3 regions of the Pseudescherichia vulneris genome follow, and region 2 is predicted to be linked to each of the others. Evidence: predicted binding sites of a transcription regulator. Region 2 holds the regulator's gene; each other region holds the start of a gene.

Region 1 (2,267 bases), 3.2 Mb from region 2:
GTGGCGTCAGGGATTGGCTACTTCATGTGGAACTACGGCGCAACCCAGGTGGATGCGGGTACACTCGGCATCATGAACAACATGCACGTCCCGGCAGGACTGCTGGTAAACCTTGTCATCTGGCAGGAGCAGCCCCACTGGCCGAGCTTTATCCTTGGGGGGACAGTGATAGTGGCGTCCCTATGGGTACATCGCCGCTGGGTCGCTCCGCGCTCCGCACAAAAGGAAGGTGGTCGCACGCATGGTTCCGCGCTGAGCGAATAAACGCCTCCGTTACCGGCTGACGCTGCTCGCCATCGCGCACCGCCGCGTAGAGCCGGCTCCACAGTCCTTCGCCCAGGGTCTTGGTCACGATCAGACCCTGGCGCTCAAAACTCTCCACCACCCAGTGCGGCAGCGCCGCGATACCCATCCGCGCCGCCACCATCTGGATCAGCAGCAGCGTATTATCCACGCTCTTCACCATCGGGTTAATGCCCGCCGGCTGCAGGAAGTGACGCCAGATATCCAGCCGACTGCGCTGGACCGGATAGATCAGCAGCGTTTCAGCGGCGATATCCTCCGGCGTAATGCGCGCCCGGGTCGCGAGAGGGTGATCCGGAGCCAGCACCAGGCGCACTTCAAAATCAAACATCGGTGAATAGTGCAGCCCGCTGCGCGGCAAAATGTCTGAGGTCAGCACCACGTCCAGCTCGCTCTGCTGCAACGCTGGCTGGGGATCGAAGGTCACGCCGGATTTGAAATCCATCTCTACCTGCGGCCATTTGCTACGGAAATTCTCAAGCGCGGGAGTAAGCCACTGAATACAGCTGTGACACTCAATGGCGATCCGCAGTGTAGTTTGCTGCGGTTCGCTACACTCCTGAAGCGCACGGCTAATCTGCGGCAGCACCTGATTGGCCAACTGCAACAGGATCTCGCCCTGCGGCGTAAAGCGCAGCGGCTGACTTTTACGGACAAAAAGACGGAAGCCAAGGCGCTGTTCGAGATCGCTGAACTGGTGGGAGAGGGCGGACTGCGTCTGATGCAGCGTAGCCGCCGCGGCCGCCAGCGATCCGCTGTTCCGTAACGCCTGGAGCGTTTTCAGATGTTTAATTTCGATCATGAAAGTCCTTCACTTCGCCATGAACAATTTGCGCTTGAGGAATATACAGTACCTGTCGAATATAGATGTGTAAACATCTGGACGTCTAAAATCCTAAAATTCACAAGGGGCATACCATGACAGTACTGAATCACACCCTCGGTTTTCCTCGCGTTGGTCTGCGTCGCGAGTTGAAGAAGGCACAAGAGAGCTACTGGGCGGGTAACACCACGCAGGAAGCGCTGCTGGCGGTAGGCCGGGAGCTGCGCGCTCGCCACTGGGAGCAGCAGAAGCAGGCGGGTATTGACCTGCTGCCGGTGGGCGATTTCGCCTGGTACGACCATGTTCTGACCACCAGCCTGCTGCTTGGCAACGTGCCGGCTCGTCATCAGAACAGAGATGGATCGGTCGATATCGACACCCTGTTCCGCATTGGCCGTGGCCGAGCGCCTACCGGTGAGCCAGCGGCGGCAGCAGAGATGACCAAATGGTTTAATACCAACTATCACTATATGGTGCCGGAGTTCACTCAAGGACAGCAGTTCACGCTGACCTGGACCCAGCTGCTGGACGAAGTGGACGAGGCGCTGGCGCTGGGCCACAGGGTCAAGCCCATCCTGCTGGGGCCGGTAACGTACCTGTGGTTGGGTAAGGTAAAAGGCGAGCCGTTTGACCGCCTGAGCCTGCTGAACGCTATTCTGCCGGTCTACCAGCAGGTGCTGGCCGAGCTGGCAAAACGCGGCGTCGAGTGGGTACAGATCGACGAGCCCGCGCTGGTGCTGGAGCTGCCGCAGGCGTGGCTGAACGCCTTCAAGCCCGCCTATGAGGCGCTGGCAGGGCAGGTGAATCTACTGCTGACCACCTATTTCGAAGGCGTGACGCCGAACCTCGATACCCTTGCCGCGCTGCCGGTACAGGGTCTGCACGTTGACCTGGTGCACGGCAAGGATGACGTAGCCGAGCTGCATCGCCGCCTGCCAGCTGACTGGCTGCTCTCCGCCGGGCTGGTGAACGGTCGTAACGTTTGGCGGGCCGATCTCACTGAGAAATATGCCCAGATTAAAGACATCGTCGGCCACCGCGATCTGTGGGTCGCCTCCTCCTGCTCGCTGCTGCATAGCCCGATTGACCTGAGCCTGGAGACCCGGCTGGATGGCGAAGTGAAGAGCTGGTTTGCCTTCGC
Region 2 (2,267 bases):
CATAATGTCCTAGAGGCGCACGGGCTTTGTGCCGCATGTTCGGAAGTGGAAGCCTGCCGTCATCAGGGCGAATGCCAGCACGATCACAGCATTTTAGTGAAGAAAAAACCGCGTTAATGTAGGGATAGAAACAGAAGATAGGTCGGTACATCCTTGTACCGTCGGGTAGGGCATCCAGGCTGTTAATCTAAGAGATTACCAGCGATACTCGTTACGGGTTTCCCATTCGCCAACTTCTTTCTCGGCCTGGTCTTTCTGATAACCGTAACGTTCTTGAATTTTACCGACCAGCTGGTCGCGCTTACCTTCAATAACGGTCATGTCATCGTCCGTTAATTTGCCCCATTGCTCTTTCGCTTTACCTTTGAACTGTTTCCAGTTACCGCCGACTTCGTCTTTATTCATAATGGTATCCTCATCATCGTTCGGTGTTGAATAGCAATATTCGTTGGTCCTTCGTTACGTTCGTTATCTGCTGAACGTGATAATAATTGTAGCTAAGGATTTTCCAGGGTGAGATTTATTCGGAATATTTAACCATTCAGAGGCGCACAAACGACAGGAAGACAAGGTTAAAAAAGAGGTATAAAACGCGGGAGCAAAAAGTAGATTAAGCGCTGTGACAGAATAAAAGGAACTGCCACAGGCACTTATAGGATATCAGAGCCATTCGCCGTTGCGAATAACGCCAACCGCCAGCCCTTCAATACTGAAGTTCTGCTGACGCAGGTCAACAACGATAGGATCGAAGTCGCTGTTTTCAGGCAGCAGCTGTACGGTGTTGCCCTGCTTTTTCAGCCGCTTTACCGTGACTTCATCATCGATACGCGCCACGATCACCTGACCGTTACGCGCTTCCTGCGTTTTATGCACTGCCAGCAGATCGCCATCCATAATGCCGATATCTTTCATCGACATCCCGCTAACCCGCAGCAGGAAATCGGCGCTGGGCTTAAACAGGGATGGATCGACCTGGTAGTGACCTTCAATATGCTGCTGCGCCAGAAGCGGCTCACCGGCAGCGACGCGCCCAATCAGCGGCAGACCATCTTCCTCTTCCTGCAGCAGTCGGATCCCGCGCGATGCGCCGGAAACAATCTCAAGAACGCCTTTACGCGCCAGCGCTTTCAGGTGTTCTTCCGCCGCGTTTGGCGAACGGAATCCCAAACGCTGCGCAATTTCAGCACGCGTCGGCGGCATGCCGGTCTGGCTGATGTGATCGCGAATGAGATCAAACACCTCTTGCTGCCTGGCTGTTAACGCTTTCATCCCGCCCCCTGGGTGTATATACAGTTATGCTGTGAGTATATACAGCAAAAACTGTTTTTGAAACCAAATTTTGAGCAAAATCGCCGCGCAAGCCCGATTTTGCGCGCCTTAACGGTAATGTGACCAGAGCAGCATGCCCCAGGTTGCCAGCGCGAGCAGAATAGACATCAGCACCGCCGCCGAGCCCATGTCTTTGGCCCGGCCCGAAAGCTCATGAAAATCAGTGCCAATACGGTCGACAACCGCTTCGATCGCGCTGTTCAGGATCTCCACTATCATTACCAGCACAACGGACCCAATAAGCAGCACGCGGGTAATGGCGTCTACGTCGAGCCAGCAGGCGATGACAATGGCGAGGATCACCGCGACGGACTCCTGGCGGAAGGCGGCTTCGTTAAGCCATGCCGCACGAACACCCTTCCATGAGTACCCTGCGGCTTTAATGATTCGGGTTAAACCAGTGGTATTATTGGCCATCAAAAGAACCTTTTTACGTAATTATCGTCAATGTCTATGCGAGCGTACCGAGGTACAAAAGATATTCTGCGCGCTTTCTGATATTCTTGCGGCGCAATGGCATTATTAACCAGAGGCTTCACATTGTTTATGTCCGGCTGGCCACGAATTTACTACAAATTACTGAATTTACCATTAAGCGTGTTGGTAAAAAGCAAGTCGATTCCGGCAGAACCTGCCCAGGAACCTGGACTCGATACCTCACGCCCTATTATGTACGTTTTGCCTTATAACTCGAAGGCAGACTTACTGACGTTGCGTGCTCAGTGTCTGGCACATGAGCTGCCCGACCCGCTGGAGCCGCTGGAGATCGACGGCGCGCTGCTGCCGCGCTACATCTTTATCCATAGCGGCCCGCGTGTTTTTAGCTGGTACACGCCGAAAGAAGACTCCGTCAAGCTGTTCCATGACTATCTGGATCTCCACCGTAACCACCCGGATCTGGACGTGCAGATGGTGCCGGTATCGGTGATGTTTGGCCG
Region 3 (2,267 bases), 3.1 Mb from region 2:
GAAGGCGGCAAAAATCACCACGCTGATGATGGAGGTCGGGTTAGCCCCGGTCAGATCGGCAAACGGGTTTTTCGGGACGAAGGAGAGCAGCAGCTGCGGCACGCTCAGATCGGCGACCTTGCCCGCGTAGTTGCTTTGAATGGCGTTCAGGCGCGCGGTCTCTGCCGTACCCTGTACCAGCCCTTCGGCGGTGAGACCAAACAGGTTCGTCACCAGCACCCCGACCAGCGCTGCGATCAGCGTGGTAAACAGCAGCGTACCGATGGTTAATACGCTGATTTTACCCAGCTGGGAGGCGTTATGCAGACGGGCCACCGCGCTAAGAATAGAGGCGAATACCAGCGGCATGACGATCATCTGCAGCAGTTGGACATAGCCGTTACCGACCACGTTAAACCACTGGATGGAATCTTTCAGTACCTGGCTGTCCGCACCATAAATGGCTTGCAGCACCAGCCCAAACACTACGCCGATCGCCAGACCGACCAGCACTTTCTTTGCCAGACTCCACTGCTTGTGACGCGTCTGCGCCAGCACAAATAGCAATACTACGAACACCACGATGTTCGCAATTAAAGGGAAATTCATTTCAGATCTCCTGAACGGTTTTTTTATCAGGCGGCGCGTGCATGCCGCCCTGTTGCCGCCAAGGTTAGCAGAAGTGTGATTTAGGTCTTATATCCAAATGGAATGGGTTATAAGGAAATGGTTGAATTCGTCTGGTTAATGACCGGATTGCTGATTTATAAAGCGAGTGAACTCGCCTTGCACGGTATTGATAACCTGAGAAGACCAGCGCACGGCGCTGTTATCGGGTACGCTCTGCGGCATCCAGACGGCATAGGTAAAGAGCACCATGCAGAGCACGCGCTCAAGCTGGTTACCGCGCTGCGGCCTAAGAATAGGCAGGCGGAAACGCCAGCGGCACGGCCAGAGCAGCGGGACGCCAGCAGGGGTCAGCATATCTGCCAGAATATGGCTCAGGTAGCCCAGCACCATACCCTGCAAAACATCGGCAGGGATAAACCAGCTATCAGGCACCTTGAGATAGAAAAGCGTCACGGCGATAAACACTGCCAGTAAGCTATGGGTAAAGCCGCGATGACCAAAGGCCCGGGCGATCGGTTTCGAGATCCATTTCAGGCGCTGACCAAGAAATGATTTCGGATGATCGATATCTGGCAGCAGGCAGGTGACAATGGCTGAGGGAATGATATGCCACCAGTCCCCTTGTGCAAGCACAGGGGTAAGCTCGGCGTTTTTGGCAAACACCGCGCAGGCAATGGAAAAAAGGAGGTGTCCTTCCGCCGTCATGATCATACTCACTCAACTGTCGAAGTATACAGTATAGGGTTTTTGTACAGTAGGCGGAAGAGGTGACGGTGTAACACTTTGTCACCGTTTTACATTTTTTTTCTCAGGCAGGCAAAATGCGCGCTATCCGCGCAAATCTTGCTCGGTGAGCTGGGCGAGCGACTCCAGCTTGACGTTAGCCAACGCGTAGCGCGGATCGTGACGATTCTCCTCCGCAGGCACGACGATGGCGCGCATCCGGGCCGCTTTTGCCGCAATCATCCCGTTTACCGAGTCCTCCAGCGCTACACAGGAGAGGGGATCGACCCCAAGCTTTGCCGCGCAGTCGAGGTAAACCTGCGGGTGGGGCTTACTGTAGGGAAGCGTCTGCGCCGAGGCGAGGGCATCAAAGTAGTCGCTCAGCTCGAAAAGGGAGAGCACTTTCTCCAGCATATAGAGCGGCGAGGCCGACGCCAGGCCGACTTTTAATCCTGTAGCTTTACAGAGCGCCAGCGCCTCAAGCACGCCGGGCAGCAACGGGCGTTGCTCATCGACCAGGGAGATAGCGCGCTGGATGATCCTATTTGTTACTTCCTCTTTTCCCGGCCCGCTCCAGGGCTGCATGGCGTACCAAAGATCGACCACCATATCGATACGCAGGCCCAGGGTATCGGGCATCTCATGGCGACGGGTAATATCGACGCCAAGGCTGGATATCACCTCCAGCTCGGCCCGGTCCCAAAGCGGCTCGGAGTCGATAAGCAAGCCATCCATATCAAAAATAGCGGCGAGGATCTGACGCGGGGTTGACATAACAACCTCTCCTTGTGAGTGGAATAAATAGACAGATGAACGTTCATTATGGCTGTTGCACGAGGATAACGCTTTTAAAGGCGGGCGAAAATCCCGTTCAGAAGGTAGACTTAACCAGCAAATGGAACGTCTTAAACAAGGGGAATTCATGACGTATCAAC

Evidence for each region. The regulator LexA, encoded in region 2, represses DNA repair genes until DNA is damaged. The targets are predictions, from matches to a motif close to TNCTGTATGTACATACAGNA.
Region 1: the regulator LexA is predicted to act here: its motif matches at 1,137-1,156, upstream of metR (HTH-type transcriptional regulator MetR).
Region 3: the regulator LexA is predicted to act here: its motif matches at 1,329-1,348, upstream of FN633_RS02155 (metal-dependent hydrolase).

What each region holds. Positions count from the first base shown of each region.
Region 1 covers NZ_LR607338.1:446,919-449,185, reverse strand. The annotation lists gene FN633_RS01730 (carboxylate/amino acid/amine transporter) at 1-264, shown strand, start outside; gene metR (HTH-type transcriptional regulator MetR) at 149-1,105, opposite strand; gene metE (5-methyltetrahydropteroyltriglutamate--homocysteine S-methyltransferase) at 1,222-2,267, shown strand, end outside.
Region 2 covers NZ_LR607338.1:3,656,775-3,659,041, forward strand. The annotation lists gene zur (zinc uptake transcriptional repressor Zur) at 1-117, shown strand, start outside; gene FN633_RS15150 (CsbD family protein) at 196-405, opposite strand; gene lexA (transcriptional repressor LexA) at 661-1,269, opposite strand; gene FN633_RS15160 (diacylglycerol kinase) at 1,378-1,746, opposite strand; gene plsB (glycerol-3-phosphate 1-O-acyltransferase PlsB) at 1,876-2,267, shown strand, end outside.
Region 3 covers NZ_LR607338.1:535,104-537,370, reverse strand. The annotation lists gene FN633_RS02160 (L-cystine transporter) at 1-588, opposite strand, end outside; gene FN633_RS02155 (metal-dependent hydrolase) at 724-1,314, opposite strand; gene hxpB (hexitol phosphatase HxpB) at 1,438-2,106, opposite strand; gene FN633_RS02145 (YniB family protein) at 2,255-2,267, shown strand, end outside.